2 regions of the Mesobacillus sp. AQ2 genome follow, and region 1 is predicted to be linked to the other one. Evidence: riboswitches for the same ligand, from Rfam matches in the RefSeq annotation. Region 1 holds a riboswitch; the other holds the start of a gene.
The links. A riboswitch is a leader RNA that binds a small molecule or an ion and turns the genes downstream of it on or off. The one in region 1 is predicted to bind FMN.

Region 2: it holds a riboswitch for FMN, as region 1 does, so the genes downstream of both, ribD (bifunctional diaminohydroxyphosphoribosylaminopyrimidine deaminase/5-amino-6-(5-phosphoribosylamino)uracil reductase RibD) here and QNH36_RS15875 (ECF transporter S component) in region 1, are expected to answer to the same signal.

What each region holds. Positions count from the first base shown of each region.
Region 1 is NZ_CP126080.1:3,143,976-3,151,630, reverse strand. It holds gene QNH36_RS15895 (GerMN domain-containing protein) at 1-917, shown strand, start outside; gene QNH36_RS15890 (peptidoglycan DD-metalloendopeptidase family protein) at 1,157-2,119, shown strand; gene QNH36_RS15885 (histidinol-phosphatase) at 2,188-3,000, shown strand; gene serA (phosphoglycerate dehydrogenase) at 3,064-4,638, opposite strand; FMN riboswitch at 4,927-5,058, shown strand; gene QNH36_RS15875 (ECF transporter S component) at 5,222-5,803, shown strand; gene QNH36_RS15870 (ferredoxin) at 5,914-6,162, opposite strand; gene QNH36_RS15865 (YpbB family protein) at 6,530-7,561, shown strand; gene QNH36_RS15860 (RecQ family ATP-dependent DNA helicase) at 7,552-7,655, shown strand, end outside.
Region 2 is NZ_CP126080.1:3,966,028-3,973,682, forward strand. It holds gene QNH36_RS19955 (S1C family serine protease) at 1-1,220, opposite strand, end outside; gene ribH (6,7-dimethyl-8-ribityllumazine synthase) at 1,383-1,853, opposite strand; gene QNH36_RS19965 (bifunctional 3,4-dihydroxy-2-butanone-4-phosphate synthase/GTP cyclohydrolase II) at 1,897-3,090, opposite strand; gene ribE (riboflavin synthase) at 3,102-3,758, opposite strand; gene ribD (bifunctional diaminohydroxyphosphoribosylaminopyrimidine deaminase/5-amino-6-(5-phosphoribosylamino)uracil reductase RibD) at 3,771-4,853, opposite strand; FMN riboswitch at 4,983-5,128, opposite strand; gene QNH36_RS19980 (metal-sensitive transcriptional regulator) at 5,185-5,526, opposite strand; gene QNH36_RS19985 (spore germination protein) at 5,689-7,179, shown strand; gene QNH36_RS19990 (GerAB/ArcD/ProY family transporter) at 7,166-7,655, shown strand, end outside.

The DNA of each region.
Region 1 (7,655 bases):
AGGAAAACACACTCTTGAGGGATTCAGCAGATAAGAAAGAAGAGGCTGAGGAATTCATCAAAATGGATAAAACCAATCCATATGACGGGCTGATTTCTGTATATCCAGATGAGTTCGATACAGAGGCTTCAGAAATCTTCACCTATGCAATTCCCGACCAGCAGGCGCAGGCTGTTGTGCCAGTTACGGTAACAAGGCCGAAGGAAACGGGGAAAACCTGGATCGAGAGCTATACGGAAACAATGCAAATGCTTAAGGAAGTGGAATGGGGGCTTACTGATTATTACCCAATGGATGCTTCCTGGAGCTATGAGGAAGCGACAAAAACATTGAGCATAGATGTTAAAGAAGATCACCCTTTTAGAAATGGAAGTACACCAAACGTAATTTTCGTTGAAGCAATGACACAAAATTTTTCTCGAGAAGGCATCGAGAGAATGATGTTAACAACAGAGGGTAACCCGGGGATTGACTTAGGGAACTATGGTCAAATGGAAGAACTTCCACTTAATGCAGAAACAACAAAAAGAAGAGCATACTTGTTCTTGTCGGTGGAAGGGATGCCAAATCCATACCTTGTACCGACAAAAGAACAGCATAAGACAATTACAGAAGCATTTGCGCAGATGTGGAAGGGAGATGAAATCGGGCATCTTGCACCTTCACTTCCGGAAAATTTCAAGCTTGCAAAAACTGAATCTAATGATAAAGTGCTCGAGATTACCTTGACGGATGAAACGAAGCTGCAGGAAGATTTCATGCCGAATCTCGAGGCAATCCTGATGACAGCGAGCGAGTTTGATTATAAAGGTGTAAGGTTTACTAATGCAAACATTGACCAGCTGGGGCCTTTCAATTTGAAAGAAGTATTACCGCTGCCACTTGCTCCAAACAAAAAGAATATCGAAAGTGAATAAATGAGCTGCTGTCTTTGAAAAAGCAGCTGAATATTTTTTTGAAAAAGGAAGGCCGTTCAGGTCTTCCTTTTTTGCGTTGTAGTGAATGCAACTAATTTTCCTTCTTTTGCATAAAAAAGCAGCTAACCACCAATTATAACGAATGTGCTTTTTAGCTGCTGCTTTTCCATACCGCAGTTCTATTTTCGTACAGGCTGTCATAGGGATGGAAAGGGAGTAAAAAGTTAAGGAGGAAGAAAATGCAGGATTATATAAAGCGATTGCTCATTGCCGGGTTAATGGCACTCTGTATCAGCTTGCTGTTTCTTGGCGGAAAGCACTCTCAGGCAGAAATGCTCGATATACCGGAACTGACTTCAGACTGGGTATGGCCGGCAGAAGGGGTCATTACAGACCTTTACGGAACACGCCATGGCCATCATAAAGGAATAGATATCGCAGGTGAGCTCAAAACACCTATACATAGTGTTGATCAAGGGATCGTTACAAAATCATATTATTCAGGTTCATACGGTCATGTTGTATTCATTAAGCACGATAACAACCTGGAAACTGTTTATGCGCATCTGAATAAAAGGAATGTTGAGGAAGGACAGGCTGTCAAGCAGGGAGATATCATCGGCCTTATGGGCAATACGGGAGATTCCTCAGGTGTCCATCTTCACTTTGAAATCCATAAGGAAAAATGGACATATGAAAAAGAAAATGCTGTGGACCCCGTTTTGGCGCTGGGAGACACTGCTGTAGGAGAGCCAGTTGACGCATTGGCAAAGGTGGAAGAAGTGACAATGGAAACAGTCGCCAGACTGCGGTTAGCTGATGATATTGCGATTAATGATCAGCATGGCAGTCTGAAAGCTGAATCTAAGGAAAAGGATCAACAGAAGTCGGGGGAAGCCATTCCGCAGCAACCTGACATAAAGCATACAGTCAAAGCTGGAGAGACTCTTTGGTCGATCGCAAAAATGTATCATACATCTGTAGAGTCAATCAAGCATAGTAATCAGCTTGATGGAGATCAGATATCCCGTGGTACAGTTTTGGTCATCGGGCAACCTGCTGACAATAAGTACGTCGTAGTTTCCGGGGACACTTTGATTTCGATTGCCAGGAAGACAAATACAACTGTCAGCCAGTTGAAAGCATTGAACAACTTGACTACGGACACAATCAAGCCGCAGCAAATATTGGATACCCGATAAGCAATTTCTTGTTCCTATCATCACTTGAAAGTATAATGGGGAAAAGAGTCGCAAAGGGGATGGGGACGATGCTGACGGATTATCATAATCATCTGGAAAGAGGCACATTGACACTCGATTATTTGAAGCAGTTTACGGATACAGCGAGCTCGAAAGGAATTCAGCATTTCGGGATTTCAGAACATGCATATCACTTTTATCAAACAGCGGACATTTTGCGAAATAGCTGGGTGGATGAACGAAGATTTTATGATATGGCTGATTATGTCGATCTATTTGAAGAAGCCTGGAGAAATGAAATTGACGTGAAGATGTCCATTGAGATGGATTACACCCCAGGCAAACATGAAGAAATGGAACGATTCATCAAAAGCTACGATTTTGATTATGTAATCGGATCGATTCATTGGATCGGCGATTTTGGGATTGACCTGGCTGAATATCGAAAAGAATGGGATAAAAGGGACGTAAAGGAAGTATACCGAAACTACTTCGACCAGGTCGTGACCCTTGCGCAGTCTGACTTGTTTGATATTATTGGACATATTGATCTTGTGAAAATCTTTAACTATGTCCCCGAAGATGAAAGTTTTCTATTGGAACAGTATGACAGGGCGACAACAGCACTGGCGCAATCAAAGACTTGCGTCGAAATAAGTACTGCTGGATTACGGAAACCTACTCAAACATTGTATCCAGATAAAAGGCTATTGCAAATGTGCCTTGATAAAAAAATTCCGATCGTATTATCATCGGATGCCCATGTCCCTGAACATGTTGGCGCGGATTTTGATCAGGCTCTTGAGCTTGCGAAAGAGGCTGGCTACAAAGAGATCATGACTTTTTCAAAAGGAGAACGAAAAGCTTTTCCGCTGGGTTAAGCCTGATTGACAGACGAATAAAAAACAGGCCTCCAATTCAGATTCGAGGCCTGCTTCGTGTATTTAGAGAATGATGCTATTGATTGTTACGATATCTTGCAGTGACCCGAGCTTGGCGATCATATCATTCGAAAGCGGCTTGTCAAAGGATAGGACCATTATCGCTTCTCCGCCAGCTTCCTTTCTGCCAACCTGCATGGTTGCGATGTTCACATCATGGTCGCCAAGTATCCTTCCTACATGGCCGATTACACCAGGACGGTCCATATGCTGGATATATAGCAGGTTGCCTGATGGATGGAAATCAATGTTAAATCCATCGAGACTGACAATCCTTGGGCCGTAGTTTTCTATATAAGTTCCTCTCACTGTAAAATCATCTCCGTCTCCGCTTGCGGTGATGGTCACGGTGTTTGCATAGCCGAACGAGTTTCCGGTCACTTTTTCCCCGACCATGATTCCACGCTCTTTCGCGATATGAATCGCATTCACTTCATTCACATTCACATCAATTCGATTTTCGAAAAAACCTGAAAGTAGTGCTTTTGTCAAAAAGGAGGTTTCAAGTTCAGCAGCCGTCCCTGAATAGGTGGCTGTCAATTCATTTACGCCTTTGTTATGGCATTCAGATACGATTTTCCCCATTTCCTTTGCAAGCTGGTGGAAAGGCTGTATTTTTTCATAAATTTCTTTAGACATGGCCGGCAGATTAATTGAGTTGGCAACAGGATTATTTTCAAAAAAAGTCCTGATTTCCCTGGCAACCTGAGTAGCGACATTCAACTGTGCTTCTTTCGTTGAGGCGCCAAGGTGTGGGGTGACAATGACGGAATCAAATTTAAGTAAAGGGTGTTCCCCTGGGGGTTCGACTTCGAAAACATCGAGGGCAGCACCTGCTACGTGGCCTTTTTCGATAAAGTGGGCGAGGGCCATCTCATCGATGATTCCGCCTCTGGCGCAATTGAGGAGATAGACCCCTTTTTTCGTCTGGCTCAAAGTCCTTTCGTTAAGAAGCCCTTTTGTTTCTTTCGTCAAAGGAGTGTGGACGGAGATGATATCCGCTTCCTGAAGAACGTTGTCGAAAGTAGATAATTGTACTCCTAAGACATCTGCTCGTTCTTTCGTTAAAAATGGATCGTACACCTTAACGGACATGCCGAAAGCCCTTGCCCTTTTGGCAAGCTCGGATCCGATCCTTCCTAATCCGATGATTCCCAATGTTTTGCTGTGAAGTTCATTCCCGATAAACTGATTTCTTTTCCATTCCCCATTTTTTACGGTTGAGTGTGCCTGCGGGATATTCCTCATCAATGCAGACATCATCGCAAAAGTATGTTCAGCAGTGGAAATCGTATTGCCGTCTGGGGCGTTGACGACGACAATCCCTCTTTTCGTCGCTGCGGCAATATCAATATTATCAACACCGACACCTGCACGTCCGATGATTTTCAGTGAAGGCATGAAGTCGAGCAGCTCGGCCGTCACCTTTGTCGCACTTCTTACTAATAACGCGTCGACTTTTTCCAAACTGACAAGTCCGGAATCAATTCCCCCTGTGTACACTTCTGCCTGCTCCCACTCCAGCAATGGCTGCAAGCCTTGTTCTTTGATTGAATCAGCAGCTAACACTTGAAACATTTTTGCCCACTCCCTTATGTAAATAAAAATAATTTTCTGATTATTTTACAAGACGAATATTCTTTTGTCAAATCCTCTTAATGTTCTTGAATTCAATGTAAACGCTCCCATAAAAAGAAGTCACTATTGGGATTTAAGGTTGATTTTCCGAATTTTGCAGGCTTTTCCTAATCATATTCAGCCAGGAAGGAGTATAGGATTGATTTGGTGCGGACATAAAAACGTCACAAGCAAACATCTTCACAAAAATTCTTTTTTTCAGTATAATAAACATGTTAATTAAATATGGTCTATCTTCGGGGCAGGGTGAAATTCCCGATCGGCGGTAATGAGTATCTTCTCTAAGCCCGCGAGCCTTTTGAGGCAGGATTTGGTGCGATTCCAAAGCCGACAGTATAGTCTGGATGGGAGAAGATGGAGGTTCTGCAGACGTTCAAAAAATGCAGGTTTGAACGTTTATTAAGCATGCCTTAGTCAATTCTCCCTCAAGCATAAAACTTGGGGGATTTTATTTGTCTATGGGTATGTGAATGCTGAACCTTTCTTCTTTATGTGAGATGGATCTCTATAAGGAGAGAGGGAAATGAAAAAATTTAGTGTAAAAGCAATGGTTTCAATTGGAATGTTGAGCAGTATATCTTATGTTTTAATGCTGCTGAATTTTCCGCTGCCGCCGTTTCCAAAATTCTTGATGGTCGATTTCAGTGATATTCCTGCATTGATCGCTGCTTTGATCTTCGGTCCGGCAGCTGGTATTTTAGTAGAACTTATAAAGAATATCCTTGATTACTTCATGACAGGCAGTGAAACTGGAGTGCCAGTAGGCCATGCTGCCAACTTTGCTGCAGGAGTTTTATTCATTCTGCCAACTTACTATCTGTATCAGCGGGTAAAAACTAAAAAGGGAATGACATTTGCCTTAGTGGCAGGGACGATCAGCATGGCCATTCTGATGAGTGTCCTTAATTACTATGTATTCCTGCCTGCTTATACATTGTTCCTGAATATGCCGGCAATGTCTGGTCCAGAAACAAAACAGTTTATTGTGGCGGGTATCCTGCCTTTCAACTTTGTTAAAGGCCTGATGATGTCTATTGTGTTCATGCTAATGTTCACGAGAATGAAAACGTGGATCGAAAGACAGCAAAATTATAAGAGTGCCTAATTTTATAATTGACGATATAAAGCAACGGCCTGCACCGTTGCTTTTTTGGTGTTTTTTCCCAGACACAATAAAAAAATTCCCGCTTAGGAAGCGGGAATTTATGTATGGTCTTATTCGAACTTCGTTGCGTCTCCGTCGAATGGCTCGTCAGCAACCTTGATTGAGTCAGTCGGGCATCCTTCAAATGCATCCATCATGTCATCGATCAATACGTCTGGAATTTCAACGATACCTTCGTTGTCATCAAGTGTTACGAATGCGATGCCTTCATCGTCGTAATCATAGATATCTGGAGCAGCTGCACCGCAAGCTCCACATGCAATACAAGTTTCTTTGTCAACAATTGTGTACTTAGCCATGATATAATTCCTCCCAAGTGTTTAACAATAATATGCTGTTTTCACCAATATCAGTGAAAACGTATTCCTCATATCTATTGTAAAACTGTATCGCCAACATTTCAATAAAAAAAAGTATTGAGAATGCTTATCAGATAAGGCGTTGAATGGATTTTACGCTGAAAATAAAACATTCTGCTCGACATTTTCATGTTAAAATAATGGTATATTATTTTTCTGCTATAGCAGGACAGGAATTTTTTCCGTCAGCTTTGTTTATTATACCCAAAAAATGTGGCAGGCAAATGGATGGAAAAATGTTTTAAGCCATCAAAGCATTAATTTCAAGGGTGATAGTATGAGGATAACCTATTTGGAGTCTGTTATTTTGTCGATATTGAAAAGAATCAATGGTGAGAGGACGATTTATTCTGTGTTTCACCTTTTACAGGGCAAACGCTCATCACAGACTATCCAGGATGCTCATCTATATAAAATCACCCCGTATTTCTCTACATACTCTTCTGTTACCCGGGATGGACTGGAAAAAATGGTCGGAAGGCTGAAGCACAGCGGTTTGGTAGAGGAGATAGCAGAATCGAAAGTTAAATTAACGTCCGGAGGGGAAGAGGTACTTGAACAGCGTTTATCTCAATGTACTCTCCCGAAATTTTTAAATGGCTGGAAGTACCATCAGGTAACTGAGTCCTTCTGGGAAAGATTGACTCTGCTCATCCAGGTGAGTTCGAATCTGATCAATCAAGAACGATCCTATATCCCCATCAGGAATAAACCGGAAACACTTAGCTGGGTGAAGAGATATATCAGACAGCAAAATGAAGATCGCTATTTACTGGCTGAAAGGCTGTATGAAGAACTTATTTCAGCACTTGAGAATGAGGGGACCAGACCGGAATTGGTCGTGTTAAGGTTAACCGGTTTCAAGAAGATCGGCTTGACGATCATGCAGGCTTCTGAACGGACTGGCATAGAACCGGCTCATTATCATTATGAGTTTCTGAATTGTATGCATGCCATGTTCGACAAGATTACCGGTGACCCATACGTATATCCGCTTTTGAGTGGATTGTTGAATAAGGCAGAACGAGAGGTGCCATTGACGCTTTCAACCGACAAAACGTATAAATTTCTTAAAAGGGGCTACAGCCTTGATGAAATAGCCGCTGTCAGAAACCTTAAGCACAGCACGATCGAGGATCATATTGTAGAAATTGTGCTTACAATAAAGGAATTTGATATAGATCACTTTGTACCATCTGATAAAAAGGAAAGAATATTGATGGCTGCACAGCAAAATTCCGCAAAAAAACTGAAACAAATTAAAGAACGCGTGGCTGATGCCTCTTATTTTGAAATCAGGCTTGTTCTCGCTAAATATGGTGATGCCGAATGGAACTGAAACATTATCTGGCTAAATATTTTCATTTTACTGATTTCCGTCCGGGACAGCGTGAAACAATTGAAGCTGTCTTAGAGAAAAATCATACTATATC
Region 2 (7,655 bases), 820 kb from region 1:
CCTGCTTTGGCTGCTGCGGAATTTGGATCGACGCTGGTAACCATCGTACCGGAGTCCACATTGTCTGGCAGATTTTTGAGATACATTTCAGGGATCTGCTCCAAATCAGCAAGACTTACACCTAAATAAGGGCGTTCAACTTTTCCTGTTTCAATCAGCTGGTTGACGATTGGCAGTGCCTCCTGGCTCGGAATCGCAAAGCCAAGGCCTTCCACTCCATTTTGCGAGATTTTTAAACTATTGATTCCAATTACTTTTCCATCTGTATTGATCAATGCGCCGCCGCTGTTCCCCGGGTTAATTGCTGCGTCGGTCTGGATGACATTCATTTCCCATTCCCCGGCAGAAGTCGGCACTGAGATGGACCGGTCAACCGCACTGACGATTCCTTGAGTGACAGTCCGTGATAAGTCCAGGCCGAGCGGGTTTCCGATGGCCAGTACCTGGTCGCCAGGTCTTAAGGCTGAAGAATCACCGAATTCGATGACATCCGCCGCCTTGGCTGCCTCGATTTTAATAACCGCCAAATCAGTTAACGCGTCTGCTCCGACCACTTGCGCATCAACCTTCTCGCCATTATACAGGGAAACCTCCACCTTGGATGCACCCTCAATGACATGGTTATTCGTAACGATAAAGGCATTATTCCCTTCTTTCTTGAAAATCACCCCAGAACCAGAACCGGTTTCAACATTGCCCTGGCTGCGGGAAAAAGGATTGCTTTGCTGCTGAATATTGGTGATACCGACAATCGATTTAGAGGAATCCTCAATGATATCGGCAATCGATCCTGAGCTTTTTGCAGATGTAGGGGTCGTCACAATATTTGAACTGCTTTCTGCTGCTGTTTCCGTCTGGGCCTGCTCCTTTTGCCCAGCATCTGTTTCGGTAAAATTAACAGCCGCAAGCGTTATAGCCGAACCGACCACTCCAGCCATGACAGTTGATAAAATGCTTTTGAACTTATTGGACTTTTTGACCGGTTCCGATACAGGGTACCGGGGTTGCTGATCATTGGCCGGTTTGGGTTCATGGTACCGGGACTCCTGCTCGTTGACCGATTTCGATTCATGGTAGCGGGATCCCTGCTCCTTGACCGCTACCGATTCATGATACTTGGATTGCTGCTCCTTGACCGGTTCCGGTTCATGGTACCGGGATTCCTGCTCGTTGACTGGTTCCGATTCATCATAACGGGATTGCTGCTCAAACTCTTTCATGGTATTTCCTCCTCGTTTGTTAACTTGTTTTCATCATAACCAGAAATTATGAACAAATTATTAACAAACTAAGGCGAGGATTTTAAAAGTTTGGGAAGACTTTGCTAGTCGTGGCCACATAAAAAAGCTGCAGACATGGTAGCCTGCAGCTTCTTTAAAAGATTACATTTCAATATTTTTCATCAAATTTGCCATTTCGATTGCCGAAGCCGCTGCGTCCCAGCCTTTATTGCCTGCTTTCGTTCCGGCGCGTTCAATTGCCTGCTCGATTGTATCGGTCGTCAGGACACCGAAGATGACAGGGACTCCTGAGTTCATCGCCGCGGCTGATACCCCTTTGGCAGCTTCATTGCAAACATAGTCAAAATGCGGAGTGGAGCCCCGGATGACGGTTCCTAAAGTGATGACTGCATCATATTTATTGCTCTTTGCCATTTTTTGCGCTACCAATGGAATTTCGAATGCACCAGGAACCCAGGCAACATCGACATTGCTTTCGTCCACACCATGTCTCTTCAGTGCATCCTGTGCACCGCCCAAAAGCTTGCTTGTAATGAACTCGTTGAATCGGCCAACAACGATTCCGATTTTAAGACCCGTTCCTACTAAATTACCTTCAAAAGTTCTATTCATGACTATTCCTCCATTTATAGATGTTATTTAGTTTTTTTCCGATTTAAAATTTTAGTAAATGACCTAATTTACTATATTTTGTTTTTAAGTAGTTTTCGTTTTCTTCCCTTGCTGGCATCTGGATAGGCACCCGGTCGACGACTTCAAGGCCATAACCCTTAAGTCCTCTTATTTTCCGCGGATTGTTCGTGAGCAGTTTCATTTGCTTGATGCCAAGGTCTTTTAAAATCTGTGCTCCGATCCCGTATTCGCGAAGGTCAGCACCGAAGCCGAGTTTTTCATTGGCCTCTACAGTATCGTAGCCCTCTTCCTGCAGCTTATAGGCCCGCAGCTTATTCATCAGGCCAATGCCCCTGCCTTCCTGGCGCAAATACAAAAGGACGCCGCGCCCCTCTTCGTTTATCTGTGTTAATGCGGCATGCAGCTGCGGCCCGCAGTCACAGCGGTACGAACCGAATACATCTCCGGTCAGGCACTCAGAGTGGACCCTGACCAATACCGGCTCATCCGGGTCAATGTCACCTTTCACAAGGGCAATATGTTCCTTGTCATCCACGACGTTCGAATAACCGACAGCCTTGAACATCCCGAATTCAGTCGGGAGATTGATTTCAACCTCTCTTTGAATCAGATTGTCCTTACGGTTGCGGTATTGAATAAGATCCTTGATGGTGATCATTTTTAAATCGAACTGGTCAGCAATCTTGCGAAGCTGCGGCACTCGTGCCATGGTGCCGTCTTCATTCATGATTTCACAAATAACGCCAGCCGGCTTGGCGCCGCACATTTTTGCCAGATCAACCGCTGCCTCCGTATGGCCAGCCCGTCTTAACACGCCGCCTTTTTTGGCGACAAGCGGAAAGACGTGGCCCGGACGTTTAAAATCGGCAGCCTTAGACTCTGGATCAAGCATGCTGAGTACTGTTGCCGAGCGCTCAAACGCAGAAATCCCTGTTGTAGAGAACTTATGGTCGATACTAACGGTAAAGGCAGTACCATGCGGATCAGTGTTGCGAGAAACCATCGGTATCAGGTCAAGGCTTTGTGCCAGTTCTGTTTCAATTGGAACACAGATCAAACCCCGGCCATGCGTCGCCATGAAGTTGATGACATCCGGCGTTGCCTTCTCAGCCAGCGCGATAAAATCCCCTTCATTCTCCCTGTCCTCATCATCACAAACGATGACTACTTTGCCTTGCATGAGTTCATATATAGCCTCTTCAATCGGATCAAACATTTTCATCACCCTCACATAAACCCGTTATCCTCTAAGAATTGGGCTGTAATATTACTTCCTCTTTTTGAAGCTGCTGGAACCTGGTTACTCAAGAAGTGACCTACATATTTGCCGATCATGTCACATTCTATATTGACGATATCGCCTTTATCCTTGAAGCCAAGCACTGTGTCAGAAAGTGTCAGCGGTATCAGCGACAATGTCAGGCTGTCTTCCGATATCCCGAAAACAGTCAGGCTTGTACCATCAACTGCGACGGAGCCTTTCATGATTACGTATTTCAGCAATTCGGGATCAAGCTGGATTTCATAATACACTGCGTTTTCAACTTGGGTTTTCCCTTTGATGACCCCGACTCCATCCACATGGCCGGCAACAAAATGCCCGCCGAACCGGCCTCCGGCTGCCATCGCTCTTTCCAGGTTCACCTTTGAGCCTCTCCTGACGGTTTTAAGGCTCGAGGCTTTTACCGTCTCCGGCATCACATCTACCGAAAATCTGTTTTCTGTAAAAGACGTGACAGTGAGGCATACTCCGTTGACAGCAATACTGTCACCAAGATGGACATCTGTCAGGACTTTTTTCGCGTCAATTGTCAGCACAAAAGATTCCCCGCTGTGCTGGATATTTGCAACGGTCCCGATTTCCTCAATAATCCCTGTAAACATATTAACCTCCCTCTAGACCGGCTCAGCAATGATCCGGATATCCTGGCCGATTTGCTTTACATCAATGACCTTCAAGGGAACTGTTTCCTCCAGACGGGCAATGCCTTCGCCTCCGTATGCTGACGGGGCATTTCTGCCGCCGATCAGCTTTGGTGCAATATAGGTAATCACCCGCTGAAAAGCCTTCTCCCTTAAAAAACTGCCGTGGACTTCGGCACCGCCTTCAACATACAGTGAAGTAATGCCGCGCTCCCCCAGTTTTTCCAGCATTTCTTTAATTCCGACTTTCTCAGTCTCAAGCTTGATGATTTCGATGCCTTGTTCTTCAAATTGTTTTGCCCTTTCAGGCTCAGCACCCGCTCCTGTCACGATGATTGTCTTAGCTGCTTGATCATGGATCACCCCTGAATCGAAAGGGGTCCTGAGGGTGGAATCCAGAATCACCCGGATGGGATTTTTCCCGCCAGATTCAAGTCTGGTCGTAAGGCTTGGGTTATCTGTTATGACGGTGTTGACACCAACCAGAATGGCATCCTGTGTATGGCGGAAGTGATGGACATCCTTACGCGCTTCCTCCCCGGTGATCCATTTACTCTCCCCGGTCACTGTTGCGACTTTGCCATCAAGGCTTGTGGCTGACTTCAAGGTTACATATGGAAGCCCTGTGCTTATGTAATGAAAAAACACCTTATTAAGAGCAATAGCTTCTTCCTCCAATAATCCAACCTCTACCTCAATTCCCGACTCACGCATCTTTTTGATTCCTGCTCCGCCAACGAGCGGGTTAGGGTCAACCGAAGCCACAAACACCTTTTTGATGCCCGACTCTATGACAAGATTCGAACATGGCGGAGTCTTCCCGAAATGGCTGCACGGCTCAAGTGTCACGTAAAGACTCGCCCCATCCGCTTTCTCTCCTGCCATCCGGATGGCATGGACCTCGGCATGCGGCTCACCTGCCTTCAAATGCGCGCCCATGCCAACAACCTGCCCTTCTTTTACAACCACAGCGCCAACCTGAGGGTTCGGGGAGGTCTGACCTTCCGCTGCTTTTGCAAGATTGATGGCAAGGGCCATATAGTCCTGATTCTTCACTTTCATCCCTCCCTCTTTTAAAAAATATAAAAAGACCCCGAAACATAAGCGCTTCGGGGTCCTAAAAAAGACAATGTCAAACTAGAGGGTAAAAAAAGGGTATACTGCTCCCTTGTTTCTAATCCTCGTTTTTTCCTTCTCCCATCCAGACTTTAACTGTCGGCCCTGGAGTTTCACCAGATCCACCGCTTAACAAATGTTAACCGGGTCACGGACTAAGAAGCACATGCTTCATCACCGCCGGTTGGGAATTTCACCCGACCCCGAAGGAATATATTAAGTTAGTGACATTATACAGAACATGTTCATAAATAGAAAACAAAATGACCTTTTATTTTTTCATCAGTTTCTCAATCGTCGTCAACAGTTCATCGATCACTTCGTTATCACCTTCCTGAATCCGTTCAACGATACATGATTTCATATGGCCTTCAAGCAGCAGCTTAGCCACGCTGTTCAATGCCGCCTGAGTCGCAGAAATTTGTGTGATCACGTCATCACAATACGTATCTCTTTCAATAAGTCCTTTTATGCCGCGTATTTGTCCTTCTATCCGATTCAATCTCGTGACGAGATTCTTTTTCGTTTTTTCAGAATGGTGGCTTTTGCGCTCTGAAGAGCAGCAGCTGTCACCACATTCAGCCGGGTGTACTTCGGGCTCTAAAATGTCCATCTAAAAACCCCCTTTTACATCTTTAATTATATTTTATCATACCCCTACACAGTAAATAATCGCAAATTCACAATCAACTTTTACATATAAAACGTTTTAAAAGGGATAACTATTTTTAACGAATATATTAATAAAGTTTCTATTAAGCAAAAAAGTGGTGTGATGATGAAAAAGTTCCGGCTTCCTGCATCCATTAGCGAGAAAAAAGAAGTTCATTGCAGTGGATATGAAAAACTTAAAGCAATCTTTCAGCAGACTGCAGACTTTAAAGAGTCTGAATTTAAAAGAGGAAATTGCACATTGCGTTTTTGTTTCCTTGAAACCATGGTGTCGCCCGACAAATTCAAGGAACTATTATTGATTCCTTTATTGATGGAAGATTCGAAGATTACACCCGCTGAGCTTAAGTCGTTAAATGGTGCACCGGTGAATACACAAGAGGAAATGATCAGCGGCATCCTCAGCGGTGGATATGTTTTGTTCATATGCGAACGGGACGAAGCCTGGTTATTCACATTCCCTAAGGATATCCAACGTGCCATACAGGAACCGATAAATGAAGCAGTGGTTCGCGGCGCACATGATGGCTTCGTTGAAAAACTTGAAACAAATATCAGCCAGCTAAGGCTTAGAATTAAAAATCCAGAATTCACGGTTAACTACCATGAGTTAGGCGATAAGACAAAAACCAAAGTAGCTGTCATTTTTATGAAAGGGATTGCTGACCAGAAAATCGTTGATGAAGTTGAAAGAAGGCTTTCCTATATTTCGACTGACATGGTTTTAAGTCCAGGCTATATAGAGGAGTTCATTGAGGATGATCCATTCTCTTTGTTTCCACAGCTCATCAACACCGAGAGGCCGGACAGGGTGATCGCGAATCTGATGGAAGGCAGGATCACCATCATTGGTGATGGCAGTCCGACAGCCTTGATATTGCCAATTACTTTTTTTGCATTCTATCAGTCTTCGGATGATTATAACAGCCGGTGGATTCCTTCGTCATTCATCCGATTGCTCAGGTATGTCAGCTTTCTTATCGCCATCACATTGCCGGCCTTTTACATTGCGATTATTGCTTTTCACCTTGAAGTCATCCCTCATGAGTTAATTCTCCCATTAAAGGGATCTGTAGAAGGAATCCCATATCCTCCGCTTTTGGAGGCTTTCTTCATGGAGATAACGATTGAATTGATCAGGGAAGCTGGGATCAGGCTTCCGAGACCGATTGGACAAACCATCGGAATTGTTGGAGGTCTTGTCATTGGTGATGCCGTTGTAAGCGCAGGATTGATTTCTAATATCATGATTGTCATCGTCGCTGTCACTGCGATATCTGCGTTTGTCGTCCCTTCCAATGAAATGAGTACGACCGTCCGGCTGATCAGGTTTCCCCTAATGGTTGCGGCTTCAATATTAGGTTTCGTGGGACTGACTTTTGGCCTGATATTCGTCTTCATTAAACTGTGCAAGCTCGAATCTTTCGGAGTGCCATATTTTTCGCCATTGGCTCCATTGCAGGTCAAGGATCTTAAGGACACATTTTTGAGAATGCCTCTTTGGAAAATGGATGAGCGTCCGCGCAATTCACATGCGGTAAACACCAAGAGACAGCGGGACTCTAGAGGATGGAAAACAAATGAACCGAGATAAAGATACGATTACCCATCAGCAATTTTTCTTTTTGATCATCCAGACACAGTTGGGTGTAGGTGCCCTGTCTCTCCCATATGAAATGCATAAATCTGCGCAGTCAGATGGATGGATTTCGATACTTCTGGCCGGCCTTTTGCTTCAAGGGGTCTTATTAATGTATTTCATGCTTTTTAAAAAATTCAAGTCTAAAAACATCCTTGATATTTCAGCGTTTGTGTTAGGCAGGAAGATTGGTAAACTAATTTCTCTTTTCTATATGCTATATTTCATCAGTGTCGGGAGTCTGATTCTTGTGCTCTATGTCAGAATTATCGATCGCTGGATCCTTCCCTATACTCCAAATTGGGTAATCGGCGGTTTGCTTTTGCTGTCCGGAATCTATTTAAGTGTTGGCGGATTGAAAGTCCTGGCCCGTTTTTACACATTGGTCACACCGCTTATCCTTTTGCTCTTGCTGCTTGTTTCCTACACGT